Regions from separate parts of the Inediibacterium massiliense genome, predicted to be linked through region 2. Evidence: predicted binding sites of a transcription regulator. Region 2 holds the regulator's gene; each other region holds the start of a gene.
The links. Region 2 encodes HrcA, which represses chaperone genes, less so after heat shock. Its sites were predicted from a motif close to TTAGCACTCNNNNNNNNNGAGTGCTAA; they were not measured.
Positions count from the first base shown of each region.

Region 1 (7,345 bases), 500 kb from region 2:
TAGGAATTGTAATAAGTATGATTGCATCTTTTTTATTTGTTAATTTAAGATCTTTTAAAGATTCTCATGAAGAAATATCTATTCAATCTGAAAAACAATTTGTTATGAGTTTTATAGAAAAAGAGGCTATGGAATCTGTGTCCTCTGAATTTAATACAAATACACTAATTCTAAAATCACCTGATCCAAACAATCCTAAAAATTCCATAGAACATACCTTTAAATGTAAAGATCATAAATTGTTTTATAAAAATAATACTACTTCCACTGAATTTTCTCAAATCGGGCAATACATTGAATCTATTTTTATTGAGCCTATTTTCATAAGGGATATTCAAAACGGAATCAAGGTAACCATATACTTTAAGAAAGGCAATAAAGAGGATAAAGCTACGAATCAATTTTGGTTTAGAAATTCTAAAGAAATAAAGGGGCAAGATACAGATGAAAAAAAATGATGTTTTTGAAATATTATCTTATACTTTCTCTTTTTTACTTTTACTTTATAGCATTATGATTCCTGTCAGTTATGCATATGAAAAAAATAACTTAATTAAAATTGAAGCTCCTATGAACTTTACTCGTCAAGTTAGTAATACAAATATATTAAAAGATGAAGAATTTACCATTCATTATGAAATACAACCTAAACCTATTCCTGTATCTAATATTGATAATTTGAAAGATAAAGAAGTTGTATTAGTTATGGATACATCTGGAAGTATGAAGGAACTTATTAGATATAATAAAAGAGATTCATCATCTGTACCAGGCGATTCTATTTATTCAAATAAATTTAATAAAAAAAATGCAGCACAAAATATAGAAGTTATATTACAAAACAGATATAGTGGACTGTTTATTAGTGATTACAGAATAAAATTTAAAAAACCTGAAACTGGAGAAAATAAAAATACGAGATATTTTGTATTTTATTCTGAAAAAAATATGAATGAAATAGAAAATTGGATCGTCAATAAATATGCAAATGATTTATATACTTTATCAGACTCTTGGTGGATGTTTTATCCTAGAGGAATGTGGATAAAAAATTACTATTCTAAAAATTTTTGGCTCAATCCAGCTTTACATGATATAAATGGAAATTATTTTAATTCTAACAAATCTTATTATTTATATATAGCAACTTTAGATAAGGATTCTAAAAAAGTCATAGGTCTAACTAGATCAAATGTCAAAATAGGTTATGGAACAAAAACAAAGACAAAACCTAAAATAGATGTTATGAAAGAAGTTACAAAAAACTTTTTAGAAAAATTGCAAAAGGATGAAAGAATAAAAGAAAAAGTAAAAATTTCATTGGTCCCTTATGACAGCTATGCTCAAAATGGACAAGATTCTGTTCAATTATCTGATAAAAATAGATACAATGATTTAATTGACAAAATTGAATCTTTATATCCAATTGTATCTGGATCTAGAGGAGGAACGAATATAGGCGATGGATTAAGAAAAGGATATTATAAATTTTCATCTTCAAAAGATGCACAAAAATATATCATATTAATGACAGATGGAGAACCTACTTTTCATAGTTATTATATTCATAGAAATAGACAGTATTTTTATATAGAAAATGGAGACTTTCCTGAGGAGTATAGATATGCTGGAGGTGGAAACTATTCTACATATGAAGATATAGAATATGCAAAGCTAGTTGCTAATAAATTAATCAAAAATGGTAATCATCATATTTATTCTTATATGATTGCTTTTAGTAATGATGCAGATAAATCTATTTTAAAAGAAATTGCTAACTCTGCTAATGGTCACTATAAAAAAGCAGAAGATGGGAATGCATTAGAGGATGTGTATCAAGAATTAGCAGATGTAATAAGAAGTGATTTACCTATTTATGCAATAGAATACGAGGAAACTTTCCCAGAGGATTTTGAAATCATTAGAACTTCTCAAGCTTTAGAAGTAAATGGTCAAACCGTTAAAGGAAATATAGGAAGTGTCTCTTATATACTGGATAAAGAAAAAAAAGAATTTATAGCTGAACCTATTGATTTTTTTATTACTTTAAAAGCTAAAAATACTGGGAAATATACTTTAGATCAAACCCAAATAACTTATCAAGATTTAAATGGAAAAGACACTCAAAGATTTTTTGAAAAATTAGATATTTTTGTTTATGAAAATGAAATCAATCAAATTATCAACCATGGAATCTTTCTCATCAATAATATGAATGTAAGTAACAAAGATGATAGCATTAATATTGTAAATAGCTATGAGACAAAATTTGGAGTATTATTTCATACCAATAAAAAAGGAATCAAAAAAGCTATACTTACTTTTAACAAAAATAATGATTCTCAAATAAAAGAAATACAAACGCCTAAAGCTTCACTTTATAAAATAAATCATGAAAATCAATTACATTTGATTCAAGAAAATATACAAGTAAATTCTTTAGGTAATGATCAATATAGTATGAATTTAGATATTGATGATATGAATAGTAATTATATTTTTGTATATACATTCAATCCTATTAGTAAAAAATGTCCTATAAGTATTGTTAATCATGTAGAAATTGAGGGAATATCAGATGATTTGAGCGTAAATATTGTACCCCTTCCCAATTTAGAATAATAAAATTTAAATGAAAATATCCATTTTATACATAAAACAATTGACAAATAAAATGAATTTGGTAAATTATAATTAGCACTCTATTTAATAGAGTGCTAATTCATGGGAAGAAGTTTCTACGAAAGGAGAAAAAGAAAATGGTAAAAAAAGAATTTAAAGCAGAATCTAAAAGATTGTTAGATTTAATGGTTCACTCTATTTATACCCACAAAGAAATATTCTTAAGAGAACTTATTTCCAATGCAAGCGATGCCATTGACAAAATGTATTATAAAGCATTAACAGATGAAAATATTACATTTAATCAAAGTGATTATTACATAAAAATCACACCTGATAAAAAGAATAGAACCTTAACTATATCCGATACTGGAATCGGAATGACAAAGGAAGAGTTAGAGGAAAATTTAGGAGTAATTGCAAAGAGTGGTTCCTTTGCATTTAAAAAGGAAAATGAACTAAAAGATGGATTTGACATCATAGGCCAATTTGGCGTAGGCTTTTATTCTGCATTTATGGTTGCAGAATCTGTTGTGGTAATCAGTAAAGCATTAGGAAGCAATCAAGGGTATAAATGGGAATCAACAGGAGCAGATGGATATACCATCGAAGAATATGAAAAAGAAAATATTGGAACAGAAATTATTCTTAAAATCAAAGAAGACACAGAAGATGAAAAATATGAAGAATTTTTGCAAGAGTATAGATTAAAATCTATTATCAAAAAATATTCAGATTTTATTAGATATCCTATTAAAATGGATATTACTACAAGTAAACTAAAAGAAGGCTCAGAAGATGAGTATGAAGACATGATAGAAGAAAAAATTATAAATAGCATGGTGCCAATGTGGCGTAAAAATAAAAACGAGCTTACCAAAGAAGATTATGAAAACTTTTATTCTGAAAAACGTTATGGTTTTGACAAACCCCTAAGCTATATTCATATGAAAGCAGATGGGGCAGTAAGATACAATTCCATATTATTCATACCAGAAAAAATGCCATATGATTTTTATACAAAAGAGTATGAAAAGGGATTAGAATTATACTCAAATGGCGTATTAATTATGAATAAATGTTCTGATCTTGTACCAGATTATTTTAGCTTCGTAAAAGGTATGGTGGATTCTGAAGATTTATCTTTAAATATTTCAAGGGAAATACTTCAACATGATCGACAATTAAAGATCATTGCTAAAAAAATTAAAGAAAAAATTAAGAGTGAATTACAAGTTTTACTAAAAAATGAAAGAGAAAAATATGAAGAATTCTATAAAAACTTTGGTAGACAAATCAAATATGGAGTTTATGAAAATTTTGGACAAAACAAAGAGATACTACAAGATTTATTAATGTTTTATTCTTCAAAAGAAAAGAAAATGGTTACCTTAGAAGAATATGTAAATAGAATGAAGGAAGATCAAAAATATATTTATTATGCTTCTGGAGATTCTGTAGAAAGAATAGATAAAATGCCTCAAACAGAACTTCTATCAGACCAAGGCTATGAAATTTTATACTTTACAGATGATGTAGACGAATTTGCTGTTCGTATGATGATGAATTATAAAGAAAAAGAATTCAAGTCTGTATCTAGTGGAGACTTAGGTATAGAAGAAAAAGAGAAACAAGAAGAAGAAAACCCTGAAATTGAAAATAGCAAAGAAATCTTTGAATTTATGAAAAAAGCTTTGTCTGATAAAGTAACAGATGTTCGACCATCTAAAAGACTGAAAAACCATCCAGTATGTCTTGCTACAGATGGGGAATTAACAATCGAAATGGAAAAAATATTAAATGCTATGCCAAACAATCAAGAAATTAAAGCAGAAAAAGTTTTAGAAATCAACATTCATCATGAAGTATTTAAAGCTCTAAAAGAAGCTTTTGATCATGATCAAGAAAAGCTAAAAGTATATACCAATGTATTATATAATCAAGCATTGCTTATTGAAGGATTAGCAATCAATGATCCTGTAGAATTTACAAACAATATCTGCAAACTAATGATATAATTGAATTTCTAAAAAACACTATCAAAAATATATCCATGATAGTGTTTTTTTATGTATTAAATTTTATAATATGGTAAAGATTTAAATATAATACAAAATGTTGTAATTTCAAAGAGGTGGATTCATGCCTAACTATCGTTATATAGCTCTTACTGAAGATGGAGAAAATAAAAAAGGAACTTATTATGCAAAAGATAAAAATGAAGTATTAAATATATTGATACAAAAAAAATATTATCCTATAAAAATAATTCCTATATTTTTTGAAATCAATCTTTTTAAAAATAAATTTCATTCCAAAGATTTATCTGTATTTTGCAGACAACTCTTTACTATGATCCATGCAGGAATTCCTATTTTGCAAAGCATTGAATCTATTTTAGAACAAATAGAAAATAAAAAATTTAAGGATACAATCAAATATATTATAAAAAATTTGAATAAAGGTATGTCTTTTTCACAATCATTGGAAAGACAGAAAAAATTTTTCCCTGAATTTTTTATTCATATGATAGAAGCAGGAGAAATATCTGGACAATTAGAAAAAATATTAAAAAATTTATCCTTATATTATGAAAAAGAAACAAAAACAAAAGAAGTAATTAAAAAAGCTATGTTTTACCCTATGATCCTCTTTTTTTTATGTATTTTCGTAAGTTTTTTTATGGTTCAATTTGTAATGCCTACATTTATTGAAATATTTAAACAAGAAAATATTCCTCTTCCTATTCCTACTAAAATCTTATTATGGATAAGCCATTTATATATGAAACATAAATATAATTTTTTATTTTTATGCATTTTATGGGTCTATATAATCCAGCGATTTCTTCATAAAGAAAACGGAAAATCTATATTTCATCACCTACTCTTAAAAATACCTTTTGTAAAAACACTCATTAAAAAAATTATATTTTATAAGTTCGCAAGAACACTAGGGATTCTTCTTTCTAGTGGAATACCTCTTATGAAAGCTTTAGAAATAACAAAAAATGTGATTCGTAATTCAGATGTAAAAAAATATATCAATACTATCTCCAAAAATATCATGAGTGGAAAAAGTTTAAAAGAAGCTATGATGAATACATCATTTTTTCCTACTATACTTATATCTATGGTAAATATTGGTGAAGTTTCTGGACAATTAGATATTATCTTAGATAAAATGGCCGATTTTTATGATGAAGAAATAGAATTAGGGGTACAAAAAATGATTGCTTTATTTGAACCATGTATGACTATAATCATGGCTATCATTATTGGATTTATAAGCATATCCATCGTGTTGCCTTTATTCAATATGGTATACACCATATCTTAGAGGGGAGGTAATCAAGTGAATCAAAAAATAAACAACCAAAGAGGATATACTTTATTAGAATTAATTATCGTATTAGCCATAATAGGTATCTTAGCTTCTATCAGTACACCTTTCTTTGGAAAATTCAAAGAAAGTGCAGCTCATAAAGCAGATGAAGCTACAGCCATAACCATTGTGAATGCCATTAGATTATATTCTATAGATACGCAAGAAACTTTTAGTGATCTTATAACCAGTGCAAATGGCGAAAAAGTATCAGGCGAAGTAGCTTATAAAGAATATTTTGAAACGATTCCAAAGCCTCAAAAAACTGGAGAGACAGCTTTTAGAGTAAAAATAGATGAAAATAAAAATATTTTTATTCATTATGACAAGAATGGCACGCTAGGAGAAAAATTATATCCTAAAGATAATCCATAAGAGGTGAGAAAGTGATTTTTGAGAGTGTTTTATCTATAGATATAGGAAATCACAGTACAAAAATAGTCATAGGAAAATATAAAAAAAATACAATTATCATTGAGCAAGCTATTTGTATTCCTACGCCAAGCAATTGCATTTTAAATGGAAAAATTATAGATCCAATAAAATTAAAAGAAGCTTTGCATAGTACCTTGTCCTTTCAAAATATTAAAATCAAAAAAGTTATTTTTACAATAGAAAGCGAAGAGATGATTACTCGTCAAATCATTTTGCCATATGCACCCTCTAAACAGCTATCCCAAATGATAGAATATGAAGTTTTACAAAAATTCCCCAGTTTATTAAAAGAACGTATCCTACAATATAAAAAACTAGAAGATTTATCTATAGATGGTATTCCAAAAAGCCGTATGATTCTAGCAAGCTTACCCAAATCTTTTATAAAAGACTATTGGGAACTAGGAAAAAATCTTGGATTACAGCCTCTTTTATTAGATAGCCATTTTCACTCTATCTGCAAATTGTTTTATTTAGATCAGATATTGATTCATAACCAAGAAACAATAGCCGTTTTAGATTTAGGTCACAAATGGATTCACATATATATTTTTTACAAAGGAATTCTTCAAATAACTAAAACACTGTCCTACAATGAAAATCAGTGGATAGATGAAATAGAAAGAGTTTTTATCTATCACAGTAGTACAAATTTAGGAAATGAAATTCATAAAATCTATTTGATAGGAGGCAAAGCAAATGACATTCATATGAAAGCAAGTCTTGAAAAATATTTTGGAATCTTAGTAGAAGAAATGAATTCTATCGATCATATAAAAATAGCATCTTTAGATTCTCATATGGACATAAAAAGATATATCAACGCCATAGGTGCAATGATTAGAAAATAGAAAGAAGGAATAAAAGGTGAATGCTTTTAACTTTTTTACTATGCACTTACAGG
Region 1 covers NZ_LN876587.1:990,762-998,106, forward strand. The annotation lists gene BN2409_RS13300 (PilW family protein) at 1-458, shown strand, start outside; gene BN2409_RS13305 (vWA domain-containing protein) at 445-2,622, shown strand; gene htpG (molecular chaperone HtpG) at 2,760-4,640, shown strand; gene BN2409_RS13315 (type II secretion system F family protein) at 4,765-5,961, shown strand; gene BN2409_RS13320 (type II secretion system protein) at 5,977-6,381, shown strand; gene pilM (type IV pilus biogenesis protein PilM) at 6,393-7,292, shown strand.
Region 1: the regulator HrcA is predicted to act here: its motif matches at 2,695-2,721, upstream of htpG (molecular chaperone HtpG).

Region 2 (7,345 bases):
TTCTTGCTTCAATAGCTTCTTTTTTCTTTTTATCTTCTTCTGCAAACTTTTCTGCTTCTTTCACTTTCTTTTCAATATCTTCATCACTTAAATTTGTAGAAGCAGTAAGAGTAATTTTTTGTTCTTTTCCAGTTCCTTTATCTTTTGCACTAACATTTACGATACCATTAGCATCAATATCAAATGTTACTTCTATTTGAGGAATACCCCTTGGAGCTGGCATAATTCCACCCAGTTGGAATCTACCTAATGTAATATTATCTGCTGCCATTTGTCTTTCTCCTTGAAGCACATGAATATCAACTGCTGTTTGATTATCTGCTGCTGTAGAGAAAACTTGGCTTTTTCTTGTAGGAATCGTAGTATTTCTTTCAATTAATCTTGTAAATACTCCACCTAAAGTTTCAATTCCTAATGATAGCGGAGTTACATCTAATAATAATACATCCTTTACTTCTCCTGTTAATACACCAGCTTGAATAGCTGCTCCAATAGCTACACATTCATCTGGGTTTACTCCTTTATGAGGCTCTTTTCCTGTAAGATTTTTTACAGCATCTTGTACTGCAGGAATTCTTGTAGAACCTCCTACCAAAATTACTTTATCTACTTGAGAAGCAGTTAAATTTGAATCTCTTAAAGCTTTTTCTACAGGCTCCATACTTCTTTTCACTAGATGCTCTGTAAGCTGATTAAATTTTGCTCTTGTTAAGTCCATATTTAAATGAAGTGGTCCTTCAGCCGTTGCAGTAATAAAAGGAAGATTGATATTTGCTGTTTGCATGCTAGATAATTCTTTTTTTGCTTTTTCTGCTGCTTCTTTTAATCTTTGTAAAGACATTTTATCTTTTCTTAAGTCTACTCCATGTTCTTTTTGGAAAGATTCTGCTAGGAAGTTCATCACTGCATCATCAAAATCATCTCCGCCAAGATGGTTATCTCCATGAGTTGCTAATACTTCAAACACTCCATCTCCTAATTCTAGAATAGAAACGTCAAAAGTACCTCCCCCTAAGTCAAATACCATAATCTTTTGGTGTTCATTTTCTTTATCAAGTCCATAAGATAATGATGCAGCAGTAGGTTCATTGATAATTCTTTTTACTTCCAATCCTGCAATTTTTCCAGCATCTTTTGTAGCCTGTCTTTGGCTATCTGTAAAATATGCAGGAACAGTAATAACTGCTTCTGTTACTGTTTCTCCTAAGTAACTTTCAGCATCTGCTTTTAATTTCATTAAAATCATAGCTGAAATATCTTGTGGTGTATAATCTTTTCCATCAATATTTACTTTATAGTCAGTTCCCATATGTCTTTTTATAGAACTAATTGTTTTATCAGGGTTTGTAATAGCTTGTCTTTTTGCTGTCTCTCCTACAAGACGTTCTCCTGTTTTTGTAAATGCTACAACAGATGGAGTTGTTCTATTTCCCTCTGCGTTTGGAATTACTACAGGTTCTCCACCTTCTAATACTGAAACACATGAGTTAGTTGTTCCTAAGTCAATACCAATAATTTTACCCATTGTACAATTTCCTCCTTCATATCCTATATAAAATTTTTAGTTTGCTACTTTTACCATACTTGGTCGAATTACTTTTTCATTTAATGTATATCCTTTTTGGAACACATCTATAATCATATTGCTTTCATATCCATCACATTCCTCTTGCATTACTGCATGATGGAAATTAGGATCAAATTCTTTTCCCATAGTCTCTATTTCTTTTACGCCATTTTTCTCAAACACTTCTAAAAGCTGCTTTAAAATCATGTCTATTCCTTGGGTAAAAGATTCATCTTTTCCTTCATCTTTATAAGTTTTGATAGCTCTTTGTAGATTATCTACTACAGGAAGCATATCTAAAATCAATTTTTCATTTGCAAAAGTGTATATATCACTTTTTTCTTTTTCTACTCTTTTTTTATAATTTTGAAAATCTGCAGTCATTCTTAAAAATTGACTATTGATTTCTTCTTTCTCTTCTTGTAGCCTTTTCATTTTTTCCTCTTCACAAGCTTCTTCATTTTCCTCTTTTAATTCTTCTTTTATAGCCTCTAAATTATCTTTGGCTGTCTCTTTATTTTGAAGATCCTCTGAATGATTATGTTTCATTTTTACTCACCTACCTATATTGTATTTCCTTATAATTTGCACTTCTCATTTTGATCAAACATATGTATAGTGCAAAATAAATATTTTGCACTTTTAATTTTTTTATTCATCATTTAATAACTTCGTCAAATTTTTGGTCACATAATCTACAACAGAGACAATGTGATCATAATTCATTCTTGTAGGTCCAATGACTCCTATTTTCCCTACAATGATATTATCCACTTTATAGGTGGCAGTCACTAGACTACAACTTTTCATTTCTTCGTGTCTATTTTCTGTTCCTATAGTAATATCTAATTCATCTTTACTATTAAGCAATAAATCCATAATGTGTTCCTTATGATTTAACATTTGTAAAAAATCTCTAGCTTTTTCTATATTATGATACTCTGGCAATTGGAAAATATTCATCATTCCATCTAGATACAATTCAACACTGATCATATCCTCTAGTGTTGAAAGTAAAACTGGTAAAATTAAATCTACTAAAGATGTATACTGTTTCATATCAAATTTCAAGTTACGAATAACATCTTTATTGATTTTTCCAATTGTTAAACCCTTAAGCTTAATATTTAGTATTTTAGTAATTAACTCTAAATGTTCCTTACTAAAAACGTCTTGATTTCTTATGATGGCATTTTTTACAATACCAGATTCAGATACTACTACCAATAGTAAGCTTTTTTCATCAATAGGAACAAGTTGTACAGACTTTAATTTGCTTTGTTCAAATTGAGGAGACAATACAACAGAAGTAAGCTTTGTCATATGAGATAAAATCTTAGAAGTTACTGTAATAATCTCATTTATCTCTCCAAAACTTTGTAGAAAGCTCTGTTTAATTACATCCTGCTGATTCTTAGCCAATCTATTCATCATCATTAAACTATCCACATAAAGTCTATAACCTTTGTCAGAAGGAATTCTTCCAGCAGAAGTATGGGGTTGACTTAAAAAACCCATATCCTCTAAATCTGACATTTCATTTCTTATGGTTGCAGCACTAATACCTAAATTATACTTCTTCATTAACGTTCTTGAACCCACAGGTTCAGCTGTTAAAATAAAATCCTTGATTATGGCCTGTAGGATTTTTAACTTTCTTTCTCCTAGCCCCATAATACCACTCCTATTTGTTAGCACTCTCTCTTAATGAGTGCTAATCTATTATGATTTTAAGGTATCACTAAAAACTATATTTGTCAAGATCATTTTTTATTTTTTTTAATCTGGTAAAAAATCAATAAACACTTGATTGGATACATCTATTCCTCTTTTTGTAAGTCCAATGTTTCTTCCATCATTCCACAAAAGCTCTTCCTTTGTAAATTTTTCAATAGACTTTCCATAAACTCTTAAGGGACTGATTTTAAATCTTTCTTCAAACTCTTTTATATTAATTCCTCTCATCAATCTAAGTCCTAAAAACATAGTTTCTGCCATCTCATCTTCTTTGTATATTTTTTCTTTGGTAATATGAGGACTTTTTTTATTTTGAATCATATCAATATAATTTTCTACATTTGTTTCATTCGAAAATCTTTCTTTCTTAAAATAAGAATGAGCTCCTACTCCAAATCCTATATACTCTTTATTTTCCCAATAAATTTGATTATGCATACTGCCTTTATTTGCTTTAGCAAAATTTGATATTTCATAATGTTCATATTCAAAAGAGGTAAGATATTCTATAGCAAAATGATACATTTTTCTATCTTCTTCATCATTAGGAATATTCAGTAAATCTTTTTTATATAGTTCATCAAAAATTGTATTTTCTTCTATTTTTAGGCTATAAGAAGAAATATGTTCAGGATCTAACTTTACTACTTGGGCTAAGGTCTCTTCCCACTGTGCTAATGTTTGATCTGGAAGAGAAAACATCAAATCTATATTTATATTTTCAAACCCTAATTTTCTTGCTAATAAATAGTTTTTTACAAATTCTTCTTTTGTATGAATTCTTCCTAATCTTTTTAAATGATGATTTTGCCACGCTTGAAGACCCATACTCAATCTATTGATTCCACTTTTTAGATAAAATCTTATTTTTTCTTCATCTAAAGTTCCTGGATTTGATTCTATACTCCATTCTACATTTTTATCAATAGAAAATCTTTCATGTAATAGATTGATGATTTTATCCATTTCATCTATGGGAATAATAGAAGGTGTTCCTCCTCCTATAAAAATAGATTTTATTTGATAATCTTTTAGCACTTCTGAAAATGATTTTATTTCTTCCTTTAATGCATTCATATAATTTGAAATATTATGAGTGTCTGGATAAGAACAAAAATCACAATAGAAGCATTTTTTTACACAAAATGGAATATGAATATATAATCCTATATTTTTCATCATTTTCCTTCTTTCTGATTATGTTAAAAATAGCCACCTATAGGTGACTATTTTTTGTTTTCATCATATTTTAATACAGCCATGAAAGCTTCTTGAGGTACTTCTACAGATCCTAATTGTCTCATTCTCTTTTTACCTTCTTTTTGTTTTTCAAGAAGCTTTTTCTTTCTAGAAATATCTCCACCGTAGCATTTTGCTAATACATCTTTTCTAAGAGCACTAATTGTCTCTCTTGCAATAACTTTTGTTCCCACAGATGCTTGTATTGGAATAGCAAACATATGCTTTGGAATTACTTCTCTTAATTTTTCACATACTGCTCTTCCTCTACCTACTGCTTTGCTTTCATGTACAATCATAGAAAAAGCATCTATAATATCTTTATTCAGTAAAATATCCATTTTTACAAGAGTCGACCTTTGATATCCTTTTAATTCATAATCTAATGATCCATACCCTCTTGTTTTAGATTTTAAAGCATCAAAGAAATCATAAATTACTTCGTTTAGAGGAAGTTCATAATGAAGTTGTACTCTTCTTTCATCAATATACTCCATATGCTTCATAGTTCCTCTTCTATCTTGACACAATTCCATTACATTCCCTACATATTCGTTTGGAAGCATGATTTGTGCATCTACAATAGGCTCTTCCATAAAATTAATCTCTTGAGTAGAAGGAAGATTCGTAGGATTTTGTATCATCAAAACCTCTCCATTGGTTTTGGTTACTCTATAGATTACACTTGGAGATGTAGTAATAATATCTAAATCAAATTCTCTATCTAATCTCTCTTGAATAATTTCCATATGAAGAAGTCCTAAAAATCCGCATCTAAATCCAAATCCTAAAGCATTAGATGTTTCTGCTTCAAATTCTAATGAAGCATCATTTACTTTTAGCTTTTCTAAAGCATCTCTTACATTTTCATATTTTTCTCCTTCTGCTGGATAAATTCCGCAGTATACCATAGGAATTACTTTTTTATAACCTGGTAGTGGTTCTTTTGCTGGAGACAGTGCACTAGTAATTGTATCTCCCACTTGGGTATCCGATACATTTTTAATGCTTGCCGTAACATATCCTACATCACCAGCTAAGAGCTTGTCTACTGGCATAGGTCCAGGAGAAAATACTCCTACTTCAGTTACTTCAAATTTTTTGCCTGTAGCCATCATTAAAACCTTATCTCCTGCTTTTATGCTACCTTCCTTAACTCTTACATCTGCTACTACTCCTTTGTAGCTATCATAATAAGAATCGAAAATAAGTGCTTTTAAAGCTCCCTCTTCATCACCATTAGGAGCTGGTAGCTTTTGTACAATCGCCTCTAATACATCTTCAATATTTAATCCTTCTTTTGCAGATATTAAAGGACAATTTGTTGCCTCAATCCCTATAATTTCTTCTATTTCATCCTTTATTTCATCTGGTCTAGCCCCTGGAAGATCAATTTTATTAATTACAGGTATGATCTCTAAGTTTTGCTCTAAAGCAAGATATACATTTGCAAGGGTTTGAGCTTCAACTCCTTGTGCTGCGTCTACTACTAATATGGCTCCCTCACATGCTGCAAGACTTCTTGATACCTCATAAGTAAAGTCTACATGTCCTGGTGTATCAATTAGGTTTAATATATATTCTTCACCCTTTTGATCTTTATAAATCAGACGGGTAGTTTGAAGTTTTATAGTGATTCCCCGTTCTCTCTCTAAATCCATATTATCTAGTATTTGCTCTTTCATTTCTCTTTGAGTAAGCAAACCTGTCTTTTCTATTAATCTATCAGCAAGGGTAGATTTTCCATGATCAATATGGGCAATAATACAAAAGTTCCTAATCTTTTGCTGACGATTACTGCTCATTCCTACTCCTCCTCTATTACGATCTGATAATCTTTACTATTATATCATAATTTATCTATATATCATAGATAAATTATACAGCAAAGATTATATTATCAATAAAATAGCCGAGCAAAAGCTCAGCCATTTTACTATTATTTTAATAAAATTTCTTTTTGTTTTTTCACACTTTCTACAAAAGTGATAATATCTTTTTTAATACTATTATATTGTTGATATATTTCTTTCTTATTTATATAGTAATTCTTTCCACAGAATATAAATGCATAAACTTCTTCATTGATTCTTTCTAATCCAAATACTTTAGGTTCGTGAATCATCATCATAGAACGATAAGACCGATCTACAAATAAAATACCACTTATTAAAATCATCATAATTAAAGGAAAAACAAGCCACCTTTTCCCGATTTGTCTCTTTTCTATTTTTTTAGTTTCAGCCTTCCTCGCTCTACTCATATTGATCACCAATATTATTTTTGTCAATAAAAATGCTTTTTATTCTATAGAAATATAAAAATTTTTCATTCTAATTTTTTATATCTTCTAACACTTGACTTAAAATCTCTCCTAAGTATTTTGCTGTTCTTTCTGCTTCGTCTATAGTATTTGCTGTGTTTCCTACTTCAATAAGTGCATAATAATCTGAATTGTATTGGTTAAATTTATAAGGTTTAGTAATAATTTTTTTTGCTAGTCCTGGGTATTTTTCATCACTTTTTGCCTTAATATAATTTGCAAGAACTAAAAGTTTCTCTACATTTGGATTTTGCATTCCTACCACTATTGAAAACTTTGCTACTCTTTGCCCATTGATGACTACATAACTATTTTCCCTTGCTGTTTCTGTATTAGGTGCAGCATCCCTATGAACATCAAATATAACTTTAAGACTAGGATACTTATTTAAATAATTTGTAAGAGTATCTAACGATCGTACATAGGACTTTTGATAAGACGGATAATCATGTAAAGTCTCTTCATGGAGGACGTTATGT
Region 2 covers NZ_LN876587.1:1,495,028-1,502,372, forward strand. The annotation lists gene dnaK (molecular chaperone DnaK) at 1-1,525, opposite strand, end outside; gene grpE (nucleotide exchange factor GrpE) at 1,562-2,116, opposite strand; gene hrcA (heat-inducible transcriptional repressor HrcA) at 2,219-3,241, opposite strand; gene hemW (radical SAM family heme chaperone HemW) at 3,347-4,483, opposite strand; gene lepA (translation elongation factor 4) at 4,531-6,348, opposite strand; gene BN2409_RS15895 (hypothetical protein) at 6,483-6,806, opposite strand; gene spoIIP (stage II sporulation protein P) at 6,877-7,345, opposite strand, start outside.

Region 3 (7,345 bases), on a different contig from region 2:
CACCAGATAGTACCCCTAAAGACATAAGATGATTTCCTGTGAACAATTCAGCGCCACAAGTTACTACTAGCATAAGTCCAATCGGGAAAATCATTGAAAATAAAACTTTAGACAATCCAACATCAATAGAGCTCATACGTTGACTGATTGTAATTGCACCAAATCCACCAAAACCAATATATATCCCAGCTAGTATACTTAATCCTACCATTTGAATATATGATAGTTTAGTCTTTGTTATACCAGTTTGGATGATGCCTTGAGCAATTTCTTTTGGTGATAATAAAGTGTTTGACATAAAAGGCCTCCTTTTCTTTATTTGTTGTTGTTTAGGGAAATAATAAATGACGGATAAGGGTTGTGTATGACTTAGATGAGATTAGTGAGTATTTGCATGAAGTTAAAATTTCATATTGATTTTAGTTTGATTTGGATAAATGAACTCTTAGACTATAATAATAGAGGAACGTCTATAAAGTGTCAATTGCACAAGATATGGTTAAAAATGAATATATTCTATATAAACTCATATGTATATATTTGCAAAATATAAAGGAAATTCGATATAATACATTTATAATAAAGATGAGGTTAAGGTGAGAAAATGAATGATATATATGTAAAGTTATTAGGGATTCCTTCTGTGATTCAAAATGAAAAAAGTATTACTTTTCCTTTTAAAAAAGCAGAAGCATTATTTTATTATTTGTTAGTTTATGGAAAGTCAACTCGAGATATTTTAGTGAATTTGTTATGGGGAGAAGTAGATGATAAAACAGCTAAAAAAAATTTAAGACAGACTATGTACAAAATTAGAAAGACTTTTAGTATGGATATTATTATTTCTCCTAAGAAATCTATCGTTATGTTAAATCCAGATATAAAAATAAAAGCAGATCTTTATGATTTTTTACGAGATCAACATAAGGTAGAAGGATATGAAGAGTTTTTAAAGGGGTTTCATGTAAAAGATGCAGAAGAATTTCAAACATGGGCGTGTCAATATGACAGTTATGTAAAAGAATTGTATATGAAAAGACTAATGGAAAAAATAGAGGAAAGTATTTCAAATGAAGAAATTTCTTCTATTATTTATTATGGAAATTTATTTATGGAGATAGACCCTTTGCATGAAAAGGTTTGTATGATGTTGATGAGAACTTATATGAAAAAAGGAGAAATTCACAAATCTATCAATATTTATCATGAATTTTGCAAAAAATTTTATGACGAATTAGCTATTGAGCCAGGACTAGATATAAAAGAACTCTATGAAGAAATTTTAGTTTGTAGAAAAAATCAAGAGAAAAGAAAAAAAAGAGATTTTTTTTATGGAAGAGAAAAAGAAATTTTATCTATGCAAAAAGAATATGACTCCTTTAAGAAGAATAAAGAATTTAAATCATTTATTGTATTTGGAGAAGCAGGAGTAGGAAAAAGCAGGTTAAAAGATGAGTTTTTAGAGACTATTAATGACGAAATGATCTTTTTACAAACTACTTGTTATCAAGCTCAAAGAGAATATTTGTTAAATCCTTTTCATGATTTATTTATAAAACTAGAAGATCTAATCAAAAAAGAAAAGATCAATATTCCTGTTTTGTGGACAAATACTATCAATCATATATTCCCAGATTTTATGCAAAATGATCATCCAACAGTAAACCCAATAGAGAATATGGATACCATCACACAACAAGTAATTGAAGAAACTTTAGTAGCTGTATTAAAAAAGGTTTCTAAAAAAAGCAAAATGATATTAATATTTGAAGATATTCAATGGATGGATGATTTAAGTTTATTTCTTTTGAATCATTTATTTGTCGTGGAAGATATATTTTTATTGATGACTTGTAGAAGTGGAAATGAAGAGAGAATGTATCAATTTATGCATTCTGGTATTAGTTTAAGAAAACTTGAAAGAATGTATATTCAAAGGTTTGAACTTTCAGAAGTAAAAGAATTTATTAAACTGGCTTTACCAACATACTCTTGGAATGAAGAAATATATTTGAATATTTATAAAGAAACAGGCGGAAATGCATTTTTTCTAAGGGAAATATTAAACAGCATCAAAGAAATGGGGAAAATCACAAAATTATCTCATAAGACTCAAGATTTATTAAGAAGTAGATTTTTAGATATTTCTAATGAAGAAAAAGAGCTACTAAATATTTTGTGTATGTTTTTTGATCCAGTAAATTTAAATCTATTAGAAAATCTTTTGAACAAAAATATAGATGAAATAATAGATGGATTGGACACATTACAAGATAGAGGTATTATCAAAGAAGTTTATGATAGTGGAGAAGTATATTTTGAGTTTACACATCAAAAACTTAGAGAATTTCTTTATGATGAGCAATCCAATATTAGAAAAAGAATACTTCATGGAAAAATTGCTAATTTACTAAAGAGCAAATTACTTCATGATAAAAGAGATCGATATCTGTACCCAAAACTAATTTATCATTTTGAAAACAGTGGAAATTATTTATATGCTTTAAAGTACAAAATGAAAAATTTAGATGTATATTTTAATTTTGGACATGAACTATTTCCAATTTTAAGAGATGGAAATATTTATGAATATGGAAGAAGCTATTTGACCGATGAAGAAGAAAGGGATCAGCTCAAAAATATTGAAAGAGAACTTTTAAAGGTCATGAATAATAATTCGTATCAAGAAGAAATAAAGATTTTATATATGGATTTTTTGCATATGAGAGGAAGATATTTTATTCGAGAGGGTATGTATGAAGAGGGTGTCGAAGATATACAAAATATGATAAAAGAAGCACTAGAAATTCCAAATATAGAGTATGCATTAAAAGGATGTAGACAAATGATTTATTATGGGATTCAGACACACAATATGAATGGGATGAAAAAATATATAGAAGATGGATTGGATATTTCAAAAAAATGGAATAAGAAAAAAGATATAGGAATCCTTCTCAGATTACAAGGACTCCAAAAAATTATGGAGGGAGATCATCAAACAGCTGAGAATTTATTAAAAAAATCTATTACAATATTTAATCAAATTAATACGTATGAAGGGAAATATACTTTAAATATAGCAGCAGCATACAATTATATGGGAGAGATCAGAAGACAAAACTTGAAATTTATGAGTGCTTTAAAATATTATAATCAAGCTATAAAGTTGTGTACAAATCAAAAAATTATTGGAGGCTTGACTGTTTTTTACACAAATGCAGGACAAGCGGCTTTAGATATGGGTGATGATGATGGTGCTATGGATTATTTTTCAAAGGCATTAAAATTATATGATCAATTTAATACATTGTGGAAAAGATCTACTGCTGAAGGATATATGTCTCTTTTATTAGTCAAAAAAGGCAATTATCATGAAGCTTTGTTAGCTTTACAAAGAGCAGAGGACTATGCAAATAAACTAAAAAGTCCCTATGAATTAGGATTAATCTATAGAGTCAAAGCACAGATTAAGGTACACATGAAAGATAACATTCGTTTAAAGGAGGTATTTAAAGAGTATCTAAAAGAAGATATTCAGTTCTATTGTGAACAGGGTGTGAATATTTTAAAGAAATTAAAAGATCCCTATGAAATATATATATTAAATGTACTTAAAAGCAATTAAACTTCCATCATGAGAATTTTAATGAGAACCATTTTTTGCTTTCTGCATAATATGATCATAAAGTAAAAAAATATAGCAGGAGGATTTGAAAATGGAATCTATAAATAATTATGAAGTAAATGAAATGAACGAAGTGAATGAGATGGTCCCATATCCAGGGTATGGACCAGGAATGGGTTATGGACCAGGAATGGGGTATGGATTTAGGCCAGGTTTTGGATATAGACCTGGATATGGATTTAGACCTGGATTTGGGTTTGGACCTGGATTTGGATTTGGTCCATGGTTTGGATTTGGACCTGGATTTTATCCTGGATTTGGTCCATGGTTTGGATTTAGAAGATTTTAATAGATTGTATAATTTTAAAAAAGCTTCTGCCAAAAAACAGAGGCTTTTTTATTGCTAAAATGAAAACTAAAGTAAATAATAGAAATAAATAGATTTTGTTGAAAATAAGAATAAAAATTGATATAATCGTCTAAAATCATGAATATAATCTAAAAATAAGCAGGAATCATATTTGCTTAATGGAAAAAGATATAATACATTATAATTAGCACTCAACGAGAGTGAGTGCTAACAATGTAAAATATAAAAAAATTATACATATAATAATGAAGGAGGGATTTTGATGAACATCAAACCATTAGGTGACAGAGTAGTAATCAAAAAATTAGAAGCAGAGGAGAAAACAAAAAGTGGGATAGTTCTTCCGACTCAAGCGAAAGAACAACCTCAAATGGCAGAAATTGTTGCAGTTGGACCAGGTGGAATGGTAGATGGAAAAGAAGTAAAAATGGAAGTAAAAGTAGGAGATCAAGTAATTTTTTCTAAATATGCAGGAACAGAAGTAAAATATGATGGAGTAGAATATACCATCTTAAAGCAAAGTGATATTTTAGCGATTATTGAATAAATGAAAAAAGACTACATATAGGGAGGTAATGGAAAATGGCAAAAGAAATTAAATTTTGTGAAGATGCACGCCGTAAATTAGAAGCTGGTGTAAATAAACTTGCAGATACAGTGAAGGTAACTTTAGGACCTAAAGGAAGAAATGTTATTTTAGATAAGAAATTTGGTTCTCCTCTTATTACAAATGATGGAGTAACTATTGCTAGAGAAATTGAATTAGAAGATGCATATGAAAACATGGGAGCACAATTAGTAAAAGAAGTGGCTACAAAAACAAACGATGTAGCAGGAGATGGAACAACTACAGCTACATTACTTGCACAAGCAATCATAAGAGAAGGACTTAAAAATGTTGCAGCTGGAGCAAATCCTATCATTCTTAAAAAAGGTATTCAAGGAGCTGTAGATGCTGCAGTAGAACAAATTAAAAACATTTCTAAAACGATTGAAAGCAAAGAAGCAATTGCTCAAGTTGCATCTATTTCAGCAGCAGATGAAACAATCGGAAAATTAATTGCTGAAGCTATGGAAAAAGTAGGAAATGATGGAGTAATTACTGTAGAAGAATCAAGATCTATGGGAACTACATTAGACGTAGTAGAAGGTATGCAATTTGATAGAGGATATGTATCTCCTTACATGGTAACAGATGCAGAAAAAATGGAAGCGGTTGTAGAAAATCCATATATCTTAATTACAGACAAAAAAATAAGCAATATTCAAGAAATCCTTCCAGTACTTGAACAAATTGTACAACAAGGAAAGAAATTATTAATTATTGCAGAAGATATTGAAGGAGAAGCATTAGCTACATTGGTAGTAAATAAATTAAGAGGAACATTTGAATGTGTGGCAGTAAAAGCACCAGGCTTTGGAGATAGAAGAAAAGCTATGCTTGAAGATATTGCAGTTTTAACAGGAGGTACTGTTATTTCTGAAGAATTAGGATTAGATTTAAAAGAAACTACACTAGATATGCTAGGACGTGCAAATTCTGTTAAAATTGATAAAGAAAATACAACAATTATAGATGGAGCTGGAGATAAAAAAGCAATTGAAGATAGAGTAAGACAAATCAAAGCTCAAATCGAAGAAACTACTTCTGAATTTGATAAAGAAAAACTTCAAGAAAGACTTGCAAAATTATCTGGTGGAGTTGCAGTAATCGAAGTAGGAGCAGCAACTGAAACAGAATTAAAAGAAAGAAAATTAAGAATTGAAGATGCACTAAATGCTACAAGAGCAGCTGTTGAAGAAGGTATTGTTGCAGGTGGTGGTACAGCACTTATTAATGCTGTTAGTGCAGTAGAAAAATATATTGAAACTTTACATGGAGATGAAAAAACAGGAGCTATGATCATTAGACGTGCTCTTGAAGAACCAGTAAGACAAATTGCTGCAAATGCAGGATTAGAAGGATCTGTAATTGTAGAGAAAGTAAGAAACAGTGAAGTAGGAGTAGGATTTGATGCATTAAATGAAAAATATGTAAATATGATAGAAGCTGGAATCGTAGATCCTACAAAAGTGACTCGTTCTGCTCTTCAAAATGCAGCATCTGTATCAGCTATGCTTTTAACTACTGAAGCGGCTGTAGCAGATATTAAAGAAGAAAATCCTGCACCAATGCCAGGAATGGGTGGCGGAATGCCAGGAATGATGTAATAAATGAGAGAATGACTTTGAGTCATTCTCTTTTTGCTTATATGAGTTCGTTTTTTAGCATATTGAATTGCTGTTGAATACTTTTTAGGTCTTGTACAGAATATGGTATTAAATTGTTCCAACCTCTTTGACCCATAGCATTTAAAATGGATTCTTGATTTTTAGATAGATTTTGTTCGCATTGACTTAAAAGATCTTTTAAATGGGCACATGAAGATTCAGAGATTCCTATACTATAAGCAGATGAAACTTGCTTTTCAGATAATAATAGATCTTTCATTAAATCTTTTTCTGTAAAGCTCGTTTGATAATGCATTTTAGGTCTCCTTTCTATGAATCATTCGCTATATGTGTTTAAGTAATGTAATAAATTCTCAAAGTTGTCTTTATGTCTTTGAGCACCTTGTCTGCATATATATTGGAGTTGTGGATCAATAAAGTATTTTGCATATTCATTTAATTTTTTATTCATAATAGATTCATAGTTAAGTTGAGATTGTAGAATTTTTAAATTTGTAGGATCAAATAAATTGTAGGATTGATTATGGATAAGATAACCTCCTTTATAGTGAAAAAGATTCCATAAGTATAGTATTATTATGCGATGAAATATATAATATATAGCTTGAAAAATATAAATGTATAACTTGTAAATAACTTATTAAGATAAAACTATTAATTTTAGAAAAAAATTCTTAAAGGGTATCAAAAATGATAAAATAGAATCTGTAAAAGTCAGGATGCTAAAAGGGGATAAATATGAAAATTAAATTGGGGATTATTGGTTCGGTGGAAACAGTAGAAAGAGTAAAGGATATATTAATCGAATTTGAAGAGAAAATAGAAGCTTTTATTTATTGTTACAAACATAAGCAAGAAACTCTAAAAATTCTTAAGGAATGTCAGAAAAAAGTAGATGTACTTTTATTTACAGGGCAAGTACCTTTTGCTATTGCTCAAAAAGAGAATATGATTCAAAAACCTTTTGTTTTTATTCCTAGAACGGGTACGAGTGTGTATAGAGTTTTTTGGCAGATGAATGTAGAGGGAATGGATTATAAAAAGATTAGTTTCGATACTATTGAACAAAAGAATATACAAGAAGCTATAAAGGATTTAGAAATTCCTATTGAGAA
Region 3 covers NZ_LN876586.1:581,604-588,948, forward strand. The annotation lists gene BN2409_RS06575 (formate/nitrite transporter family protein) at 1-298, opposite strand, end outside; gene BN2409_RS06580 (AAA family ATPase) at 605-3,628, shown strand; gene BN2409_RS06585 (hypothetical protein) at 3,720-3,977, shown strand; gene groES (co-chaperone GroES) at 4,261-4,545, shown strand; gene groL (chaperonin GroEL) at 4,581-6,209, shown strand; gene BN2409_RS06600 (spore coat protein) at 6,247-6,525, opposite strand; gene BN2409_RS06605 (helix-turn-helix domain-containing protein) at 6,969-7,345, shown strand, end outside.
Region 3: the regulator HrcA is predicted to act here: its motif matches at 4,183-4,209, upstream of groES (co-chaperone GroES).